2 regions of the Shewanella sp. GXUN23E genome follow, and region 1 is predicted to be linked to the other one. Evidence: riboswitches for the same ligand, from Rfam matches in the RefSeq annotation. Region 1 holds a riboswitch; the other holds the start of a gene.
What was found. Region 1 has a riboswitch for lysine ahead of ACRRUX_RS09560 (Na+/H+ antiporter NhaC family protein). Riboswitches for the same ligand answer to the same signal wherever they lie in the genome.
Positions count from the first base shown of each region.

Region 1 (5,526 bases):
GTCAGCTCGCAAGCCACAGGGATGTGGCGAATGTCATTAACGCACGACTGCATGGATGCGGGAGGCAGAGCAACGCAGGAGCTGTTGCCAAGGAGCAGTTAATGACCTTGTCTCAAGCGCATTGAGCTCCCGCTAAAACAGATCAACGATTAACTGAAATTGGTATTAATCAAGCGGCGGCTGGAGACAGACAGGCAAAAGGGCTGACAGTCATCAGCTTAAGGTCGCGCCAATATTGTGCCGACTATTTACCAATTCCAAAGAGCAAAATTCAGCCACCTCAAATCAGGCGCTATTCCACAAAATGACACCGGACTGATTGCCGCTTTTACCAATCCCGGATATTGATAACCGTCATCCGCGTAACCACTGAATCGCCTCCTGCGACTCAGCCATCTCAAGCGGCGTAAGATGAATGGGGCTAACAGGAAGCCTGGCGGAACAAATCAACAAATGGCAAAAGGAATGCGTCATGACCTCTGAACATGGAAAGCCACTTATCATTGTTATGCTACTGCTTGGAATCATGGGCCTGATGGCTATATGGGATTTGCTGCAGGGACTGCTCTGGGAACCACGGGCAGTGAATATCAATTCCAATCTTCTGTTCCTGCCAGCAGTGTGGGGGCTATGGCAATACAACAATCGCTGGCGATTGTTTTCCATTTGCTGGCTGTTGGTCAGCCTGATACTTTTCGCTATGCTGCTCTGGTTCGGACAATGGGACTGGCGCAGTTACACCGCCTTAAAAACGGCCGTCTCTATCGCCATATTTATTATCGGTCTGGCAGTGTTGCTTCACCCTGCGACCATCAGACAGTTTAAATATAAGCAGCTGGCAACGGAGTTCGAACAATAGTGCTGACGGATAAAAGGAGACCCGAAAGTCTCCTTTTATAATCAGTATGGGAGTTATTTTCCCTTTGTCAGCGTTGCCGAGTCAGTCCCACAAGGCTTCACGGAAATGCTTGCGACAGACTGACACATAGCTTTCGTTACCGCCAATGGCGACCTGCTCGCCCTCTTTCATGGCATTGCCATTGCCATCCAGACGCAGCACCATGTTGGCTTTACGGCCGCAATGACAGATGGTTTTCAGCTCCACCAGCTTGTCGGCCCAGGCCAGCAGATATTGGCTGCCAACAAACAGCTCGCCCTGAAAATCGGTGCGCAGCCCATAGCACAGCACCGGAATATCCAGCTTATCGACCACGTAAGCCAGCTGTTTGACCTGCTCCTTGCTGAGAAACTGACACTCATCCACCAGCACACAATGCAAGGTCTGGGCAGCATGGGCACTGGCGATCATATCCACCAGATTATCACCGGCACCAAACACCTGAGCATCCGATTCAATGCCTATGCGGGACGCGACTTTGCCCACTCCATATCTGTCATCGATGGAAGCCGTCATCACCAGAGTATTCATCCCACGCTCACGGTAGTTATAAGACGACTGCAACAAAGAAGTGGATTTACCGGCATTCATCGCCGAGTAATAAAAGTAAAGCTGCGCCAAAATTCAGTTCCCCAAAAAAGTGTACGGCGGCATTCTACCATTGCTCAGCGCAGGGCAACACCCATAAAAAACGCGGCACTCAGGCCGCGTTTAACACTGTCATATCGCCGCTCAGCGTGAGCCAGCCTTGATTTTCAGATAGATGATGCTCAGCACAAACAAGCCGCCACAGGTAGCTAGTCCGGCACCAACTGATTCAGTGAAGCCCAGCACTGTGTAACCCACCAGGCTTATCAGCGCGACAATCAGAGCATAAGGCAACTGAGTCACCACATGGTCGATGTGCGGACAGCTGGCACCGGTGGATGACAGAATCGTGGTGTCAGAGATGGGTGAGCAGTGGTCACCAAATACCGCACCGGCCAACACTGACGCCAGCATTGGCAGCATCATGGCAGTGTGACTGCCCATGGCCATATCGGCGGCAATCGGCAGCATAATACCAAAAGTCCCCCAGCTGGTGCCGGTGGCAAAAGCGGTCAACCCAGCCAAAACAAACATCACCGCCGGCAGCATTTCGAACGGAATATTGCCAGACGCCAGACTCGCCATAAACTTACCGGTTTCCATCTGACCAATGACGCCGGCAATGGTCCAGGCGAACAGCAGGATCCAGATAGCAGGCAGCATGGATTTGGCACCGGCAGTCAGGCCTTTGAGGATCAGTTTCTTGTCAATTCCCTGCATCAGCACCATCGCCAGGGTGACACCCAGACCGATCAGCGCACCGAAGAACAGTGACGAACTGACATCAGTATTTTCAAATGCCTTGATTAAGTCGAATGGTTTGCCATCAGCAGCCAGCGCATTGGCGCCGCTGGATACCATAAAATACACAGTCGCCAGCACCAGGGTACCAATCGGCAGGAACAGTCCCATCACTCTGCCGGTGTCGGCTTCAGGCAGATCGGCATCCGCACCCGGCGGTGTCTTGGCAGGATCCCACAACTCGCCCTTCTGGGCATTGCGTTCATGGGTGCGCATTGGTCCCACATCCAGACCAAACAAAGACACACAGATCAGCAGCAACAGCGCAAAAATGGCGTAGAAGTTCATGGGGATCATTTCCACGAATACGCTCAAATGACCGGCTTCACTCATACCATGGGTCGCCAGAATACCGCCGATCAGGGCTATAATGTAAGCTCCCCAGCTGGATACAGGAGAGATCACGCACACAGGCGCTGCAGTGGAATCCAGCAGATATGCCAGCTTGGCGCGGGAAATATAGTATCTGTCGGTCAATGGACGACACACGCTGCCAACCACCAGCGAGTTGAAATAGTCGTCGATAAACACCACGCAGCCGAGGAAAATGGTCAGCAGCTTGGCATCGCGTTTACAGCGAATACGCTGACGGGCCCACTCAGCAAACGCGCGGGCAGCACCACTGACGGTGATAAGCGCAGTAATCATGCCAAGCAGGATCAAAAAACCGAGAATATAGACGTTCCAGCTGTTCAGAGCACCGTCGTCCCAGAACAGTTTAGTGACGCGATCCCCCAGATACAGGGCGGTATCGCTGATATTGAATTGGGTCAGCAACAAACTGCCCAACAGGATCCCTACCCCCAAAGACAATAATACCCGGCGCGTCAAAATCGCCAGGAGAATGGCCACCACAGGCGGCAGCAAAGAAAACGCCGAATCGGCATAGCTGATAACTGTCATAATTGTTTTATTTTCTTTCGTTGTTTAATACGACGAATGGAGAACACTGAAGGAATGGGGATAAGTCACGGCCATGCGAAGACATCGCATGGGTATGCAGAGCACCTGTCCTGTCAGTAGCGCTCCATAGTAATGGCTTTCCATCATCCCGGTGGAAAATACTATGGCAGTGCTGTCCCTGTTCGGTAACAGCCCCAGCGATTGGCCCTGATAAACTCAATCACTTCGGCACCAACTCCTTTCCCGATCGATCACTGGTATCACCCTGGCAATCGGTACTGATAGGTGGCGCAACCTCTACTTAAGAACACCTTAATCTCAGGCGTGAGGGAGATAAAACCATAAGCGGTTGGGATATTGCTACCCCAAAACCGCTTCAAAACTGCTTATCGTGACCGGGCTCACAGATTAAAGCATATCGGTCAGTGCAGGAACAGCCTCAAACAAATCTGCCGCCAGGCCGTAATCGGCAACCTGGAAAATCGGCGCATCCGGATCCTTGTTGATTGCCACAATCACCTTGGAATCCTTCATACCTGCCAGATGTTGAATGGCACCGGAAATACCCACCGCAATATACAGCTCGGGGGCAACAATTTTACCTGTCTGCCCGACCTGCAAATCGTTGGGTACGAACCCGGCGTCCACCGCAGCGCGGGAGGCCCCCACCGCAGCCCCGAGTTTATCCGCCAACGCTTCGAGCAAAGCGAAGTTTTCACCGCTGCCCATGCCGCGGCCACCGGAGACAATAATGCCGGCATTGCCAAGTTCAGGACGTTCAGATCTGGTCAACTCCTGGGAAACAAACTCAGTATTGGCTGCATGCACTGCTGCAACAGGTTGCACCTGTGCACTGCCATCATTGCCAACGGCATCAAACGCACTGGTGCGGATTGTCATTACCTTCTTGTCATCCAGACTCTTGACGGTCGCCATCGCATTACCGGCATACACAGGGCGAACAAAGGTGTCGGCATCCACAATGCTGACCACCTCAGATAGCTGAGATACATCCAGCAACGCAGCAACCCGTGGCAACAGATCTTTACCCTGACTGCTCGCTGCAGCCAGAATGTGGCTGTAGTCAGGAGCGGCATCAACCACCACAGGAGCCAGATTCTGTGCCAGATGGGCGCCGTATACGGCATTGTCAGCCAGCAATACCTTACTGACACCACTGAGCTGGCTTGCAGAGCGAGCAACACCGGCACAATCATGACCGGCCACCAGCAAATGAATATCGCCGCCGATTTGCGAGGCAGCATTGATGATCTTGGCCGTTTCAGGCTTCAGACTGACATTGTCATGTTCTGCAATTACTAGAATGGTCATTTAGATCACCTTGGCTTCGTTTTTCAGTTTATCAACCAGAGCCGCAACCGACTCGACCATGACACCGGCCTGGCGGGCAGCCGGAGGCGTCACTTTCAGCACCTGCTGGTGAGTTTTCAGCGTTACCCCCAGCTCAGCAACGGACACCACATCCAGTGGTTTGCGCTTGGCTTTCATGATGTCCGGCAACTTGGCGTAACGGGGCTCATTCAGACGCAGGTCAGCAGTCACCACGGCAGGCAACGGCATGCTGAGGGTTTGCAGTCCGCCATCAACTTCACGGATCACCGTCAGGCGCTCGCCCTCAACCCTGATATTGGATGCAAAGGTTGCCTGCGGGGCATTCATCAATGCCGCCAGCATCTGTCCGGTCTGATTGTTGTCACCATCAATGGACTGCTTACCCAGAATAATTAATCCGGCCTGCTCTTTGTCCTGCACCGCTTTAAGCAACTTGGCCACAGATAAAGGCACCAGCTCTTCCTCGGTATCCACCTGAATACCGCGATCTGCGCCCAGGGCCATTGCGGTACGCAGTTGCTCCTGTGCCGCTTTATTCCCTACAGTCACCACCACCACTTCAGAAGCGATACCGGCTTCTTTAAGACGGACCGCTTCTTCCACTGCGATTTCACAAAATGGGTTCAACGCCATTTTCAGGTTAGCCGTGTCAACATCAGATTGATCAGGCTTAACCCTCACTTTGACATTGGCATCAACAACACGTTTTACCGGCACCAATACTTTCATGGGTTCTCTTCCTAGGCCTCAGATTTCACTGAAGAAAGCATAAGCTGCTCGCTATCGCTTCCTGTCGCACTGGTTCCCCAGCACAGATGTTACGCCACTTTACTTATTGTTTACGTTTACGTCAACTAGACTCAATACTCCGGACCACAACGGCAAAAGTTATCTGCCTTTTTTCTATCACCCTACTTATTCTTTATTCCAGCGCAGTCGGCCGCTGTTCCAATATAAGCATCAAAGAACAGGCTTAACCTGCC
Region 1 is NZ_JBOZWP010000008.1:104,240-109,765, forward strand. Features, by position in the region: gene ACRRUX_RS09550 (hypothetical protein) at 473-859, shown strand; gene ACRRUX_RS09555 (thymidine kinase) at 941-1,519, opposite strand; gene ACRRUX_RS09560 (Na+/H+ antiporter NhaC family protein) at 1,631-3,190, opposite strand; lysine riboswitch at 3,300-3,498, opposite strand; gene ACRRUX_RS09565 (electron transfer flavoprotein subunit alpha/FixB family protein) at 3,599-4,522, opposite strand; gene ACRRUX_RS09570 (electron transfer flavoprotein subunit beta/FixA family protein) at 4,523-5,272, opposite strand.

Region 2 (5,526 bases), on a different contig from region 1:
TGGCTGATGACAATGTGCTGTTTGAAAACTCTACCCGCCTCTATAAGGCGCTGCAGGATGAAGGCAAGCTGTTCGAGATGATTGATTATCCCGGCTCCAAGCACTCGATGCGCGGGGAAAAGGTGCGGGTGCATCTGTATCGCTCACTGGCCGACTTCCTCGACCGGCAGCTGAAGAGCAGTAGCCAGTAATCCGTCGTCAACCTATTTCAGGACGGGACAGAGCCAATAAAAAAGCCAGCATAGTGCTGGCTTTTTTGGATGACGGTCAAACTGGATTAGTCTTCCAGATTGCCGCAGAAACGGTAACCTTCGCCGTGAATAGTCGCGATGATTTCAGGCGTATCTGGCTGGCTTTCGAAGTGCTTACGGATACGACGGATAGTCACGTCTACAGTACGGTCGTGTGGCTTCAGCTCACGGCCGGTCATCTTCATCAGCAGATCGGCACGGCTGAGGATCTTGCCTGGGTTCTCAACAAAGTGCAGCATGGCACGGAACTCACTGCGAGGCAGTTTGAATGACTCACCCTGTGGGCTGATCAGTGAGCGGCTGTTGATCTCCAGAGTCCAACCGTTGAAACGGTAGAATTCTACAGAACTCTTTTCTTCTACCTCAGCGCTTGCGCTATTTACGCGAGTCAGAAGGTTACGGGCGCGAATAGTCAGTTCACGTGGGTTGAACGGCTTGGTAATGTAATCGTCCGCGCCAATTTCAAGACCCAGGATCTTATCAACTTCGTTGTCACGACCGGTCAGGAAGATCAGGCCAATGTTATTGATTTCACGCAATTCGCGCGCCAACAACAGACCGTTCTTACCTGGCAGATTGATATCCATAACAACCAGATTAACTTTGTTTTCCTGCAAAGCTTTATGCATTTCTGCGCCGTCATTGGCCTCAGTTACCACATATCCTTCTGCCTCAAAAATGCTTCTTAAGGTATTACGGGTTACGGCTTCATCTTCAACGATCAGAATGTGCGGGTTTTGCATGCTATTTACCTAATTGACAATGTGGTGCTGTGCTAACCATTAAACAGTCGTCCGGGAGAATAATCTCCTTAACAAGCGCGTACCAAACGTAAATATCGCGAGTGTTCTTCTAAAACAGAAGGGATTAGGACGGCGACTCACTCCATGATTAGCCCATTTGCAATCGACCAGGGTGAGTACTGGTCATTGCGAAGTTGTACAATATTCGATGCACTTGAATGCGAATAGTTCCGCAGTCGTTGTGTCTTTGTGATGGCCGAAAATTTATTTGCCGACCGATGACAATTTGTACAACTCTCAATTTGCTGATTAACCACTCAGGTTAGATGTAACGAAAGCGATTTGTACTTGCGTTCAGAAGGTTAGTCAGCAGACCGGGCTATTGTACTCGTTTTAGGCATTTGTTAACAAATTAAATGTTAAAAATTCCTGCCGAGGGCGTGATCTATATCATCTAAATTTCATTACCCTCTGAATTTATTTGAGATTGTTTTTAATACCTATGTGATACTAATCACAAAAGCTTGGCCTTTTATCCGGAACTGGCTACACTGGCCGGGGCTTAGATAAATCACAAGTTAATCATGACTCAATTCACGTCTTCGCTTTGGTATCATTATCAACAAACTGTTTTCCTGCTTACTCAACCTCTTTCCCCTTCATTATCTTTCGCAATTGTGACTGCTTTTAACCCCATGGGGACGACTCTAGCCAATTGTCAAAATCGCTTAAATGACAGGATGTTACAGGCTAAAATCGAACAGCTTAACGTGCCTTATCGGCGGGTGATTGGCGCCAGTGCCGACCTGTCACATATGGAGCGAAGCTGGGCACTGTTTTGTGACAAACAGGCCGCCCTGGCACTGGGAAATCACTTCAGACAATTGGGTATATATTTTGTCGAAAATGGACAACTTTGGTTACTACCCTGTCATTCACAAATGGAAGCCATTGAATTGGGTGAATTCTCGGCCAGAGTGCAGCTGGTCAGCGAATTGCCCGAGCTGGAATTTTAAATTGCATGACTACTTTGGTGGCTCAGGTTGAATATTTTTGTTGTGCATTAAACAAAGATTGACTTTTATTAACCTTGATTGGTAGTTTTTAACTCCGCTGCATGTTAGAGGCAGCGTTTACACAGAAGAGGAGCGTTAACCAGGTAAGTGAGTCAAGGGGCACAAACCCTGCTTGAAACTCACCCAGGGGGATTGACGCCGAGGTATACCCGGGTTTGTGTCCGGGCGTATCGATTGCTCAGGTTGAATCCTGACGATTGTCACCTGTATATGGTGGAGAGCTTCTGGTGAGTTATTGTTTCCCTCCCCATGGGGTGCTGTCGCTGCACCAGGCTCTCCGGACGATGTGAGTTCGGAGATAACGTCATGTTTTATCAAGTCAAAAAAGTCAGATTACGGCGTCCATTCTACTTAGTGGAGGGGCCGGTATGACTGTTGTTGCCAAATTTGGTGGTACCTCTGTAGCTGATTATCAGGCCATGGGGCGTTGCGCCGACATAGTATTGAACAATCCTGCGACCCGAATTGTTGTGGTCAGTGCCTCCAGTGGTGTTACCAATCTGCTGGTCGAATTGACTCAGGCAAATCTTACCGATGAGCGCCGGCTGGAGTTGCTCAAGTCGGTGGCTGCCATTCAGTACGGCATTCTGGATTGTCTTGGTCGTCCGGCCGAGGTAGCGTCAGAGCTGGACAAGTTGCTGAGTCAGATGTCGGTGCTGAGCGATGCGCTGGTACTGAATCGCGGTAAGCACCTGATGGATGCATTGTTGTCCACCGGCGAGTTGTGTTCCTCATTGCTGTTTGCCGCAGTGTTGCGTGAACGGGGCGCCAGAGCCAGCAGTTTCGATGTGCGCGGGGTGATGCGCACGGATGGCCATTTTGGTCGCGCTGAGCCGCAGATTGCTGATATTGAGGCGTTGGTCAGCACTGAGCTGGCGCCGCTACTGAAAGACAATTTGATTGTGACTCAGGGTTTTATCGGTGCTGATGAGCAGGGACAGACCACAACGCTGGGACGTGGTGGCAGTGATTATTCAGCGGCGCTGCTGGCCGAAGCGCTGCGCGCCGAGGCGGTGGAGATCTGGACGGATGTACCGGGCATTTTTACCACAGATCCACGTCTGGCGCCCGGTGCCCGGGCTCTGGAGGAAATCAGCTTCAATGAAGCTGCGGAAATGGCGACCTTCGGCGCCAAAGTGCTGCATCCTGCCACAATCTTACCTGCAGTACGCCGACAAATTCAGGTATTTGTCGGCTCCAGCAAGGAGCCTGAGCGTGGTGGCACCTGGATCCGCCACCAGGTTGAGCATCCTCCTGTTTATCGGGCGGTAGCGTTGCGCCGGGGACAGACGCTGCTGAATCTGCACAGCCTGCAGATGCTGCATGCCCAGGGCTTTCTGGCACATATTTTCGCGACCCTCGCCAAGCATCGAATATCCGTGGATTTGATTACCACTTCCGAAGTGAATGTGTCGTTGACGCTGGATAAAACCGGCTCTGACAGTACCGGCACCGGCCTTTTGAGTGAAGCCCTGCTGCAGGAGCTGGCAGAGCACTGCCGGGTATCGGTGGAAGACAATCTGGCTCTGGTGGCGATTATCGGCAATCGCATTGCCACTACCTCAGGTGTTTGCCGTCGGGTATTTACCGTGCTGGAGCCATTCAATGTGCGCATGATTTGTCAGGGGGCAAGCCCTCATAATCTGTGTGTATTGGTGGATGAAAAAGATGCCGCTCCCGTGGTTGCCGCGCTGCACTCCAACCTGTTTGAGACAGCGTTATGAGCCGCTGGCAGAAATTCACGGTTAAGGTGGGGGAGCTGGCTACCGGGCATGAGCTGACTCTGCCGGTGTTCCGCTTTGAGGGACGGGATCCGGCGGCCCCCAGCGTGTATATACAAGCCAATGTGCATGGCGCTGAGGTGCAGGGCAATGCGGTGATTTTCCAGTTGATGAAACGCCTGGAACAACTCGATTTGCTTGGGCGCATCACTCTGGTACCGCTGGCCAATCCACTGGGGATTAACCAGAAAAGTGGTGAATTTACCCTGGGAAGATTTGACCCTATCACAGGGGTAAACTGGAACCGTGAGTATCAGGATCTGACACCTGAGCTGCCGCAGTGGTTTGATGCTCATCGCCATCTGGAACCTGCGGCAATGCTGCAGGCCTATCGTCAACATTTGTTGGCGCAATGCGAGCGGCAATTGGCTTCCCCCTGGGGCGTGACCACTGGCAGGCGTTTGGCGCTGAGCCTGCAGGCCATGGCACACAGGGCGGATATTGTGCTGGATCTGCATACCGGCCCCAAATCCTGTAAACACCTGTATTGTCCTGGATACGCAAAGGATGCTGCGCGGTTATTCGCCATTCCCTGTGTACTGCTGATGCCCAATGAATTTGGCGGGGCTATGGATGAGGCGGCTTTTTATCCCTGGTGGCAATTGGCGCAATATGCCTCAAACCAAGGGATGGATATGCCACCTGCGGTGGAGGCTTTTACGCTGGAGTTGGGATCCCAGGAGCGCATTGATTTACAGGATGCCCAGCAAGATTGCGATGGCATACTGGCTTATCTGACCAGCCGGTGCGTCGTCAACGGCAGCATGGCAGCCAAAACCATGACCCGTTATGCCTGCGAGTTGCGGGACTACCGTAAATACCACTCACCAGTGGGAGGCTTGGTGGAATATCTGGCGACGCCGGGTCATCCACTGCCTGCCGGTGAGCCTTTGGCGCGTATTTTGCGGCCGGACAGATTCGGCCATCAGGATGAACAAAGGTTGTTGTGTCTGGATGAAGATGTCATCCCTGTGCTGCACTTTGCATCAGCTTCTGTTTATCAGGGCACAGAGTTGTATAAGGTGATGACCCGGGTAACGCAATTAACCTGAATCTATGAATATTTCAACACGGCAGCGGCTGGCTATCGCAGGCTGGAGTCAAAAAAAGGGAGGCTGATGCCTCCCTTGCTATTTATCCGGGATTACATCCCAGATTATTTCCACTTTCTGCGCAGCGCTGCCAGTGGCAGCAACAGCACAGTCAGCCAACCCAGTGAGCCGCCACCGTTGTCAACAACCTGTACCGGCTGAGGCTTGGCAGTGAACTCATAAGAGGCTGATACCGGATTGCTCTTGCCGTCAGAGACAGTCACCTCGAACACCATCTTGGCATCGCTGGTGACACTTGGAGAGCTGAAGCTCATGGTCGCGCCTTTGGCGGTGAAATTCGCCTGCGCACCAGACAGTTGCTTCCAGGTGAACTCCAGCTCGTCCTTGTTGGCGTCGCTTGAGTCAGAAGCATCCAGAGTCACCGCCTCACCGACATAAGCGCCTTTTGGACCTGTGATGACGACTTCAGGAGCCGCTTCCTGCACACCAAAGGTGTGAGTCGATTCGACTGTGTCACTATTGGTGCTGTGACTCAGGCTCAGTTCCATCGCATCCCCTGGCAGGCGTGGTGTCAGCTTGAAGGTCACCTCGGTCGGATCGCCGGAAGTATCCGCAGCGATGCT
Region 2 is NZ_JBOZWP010000004.1:92,159-97,684, reverse strand. Features, by position in the region: gene ACRRUX_RS05550 (DPP IV N-terminal domain-containing protein) at 1-191, shown strand, start outside; gene arcA (two-component system response regulator ArcA) at 278-994, opposite strand; gene ACRRUX_RS05540 (DUF3293 domain-containing protein) at 1,579-2,010, shown strand; lysine riboswitch at 2,128-2,302, shown strand; gene lysC (lysine-sensitive aspartokinase 3) at 2,439-3,794, shown strand; gene ACRRUX_RS05530 (succinylglutamate desuccinylase/aspartoacylase family protein) at 3,791-4,903, shown strand; gene ACRRUX_RS05525 (S8 family serine peptidase) at 5,008-5,526, opposite strand, start outside.
Region 2: linked by a shared signal. The riboswitch ahead of lysC (lysine-sensitive aspartokinase 3) and the one ahead of ACRRUX_RS09560 (Na+/H+ antiporter NhaC family protein) in region 1 are both predicted to bind lysine.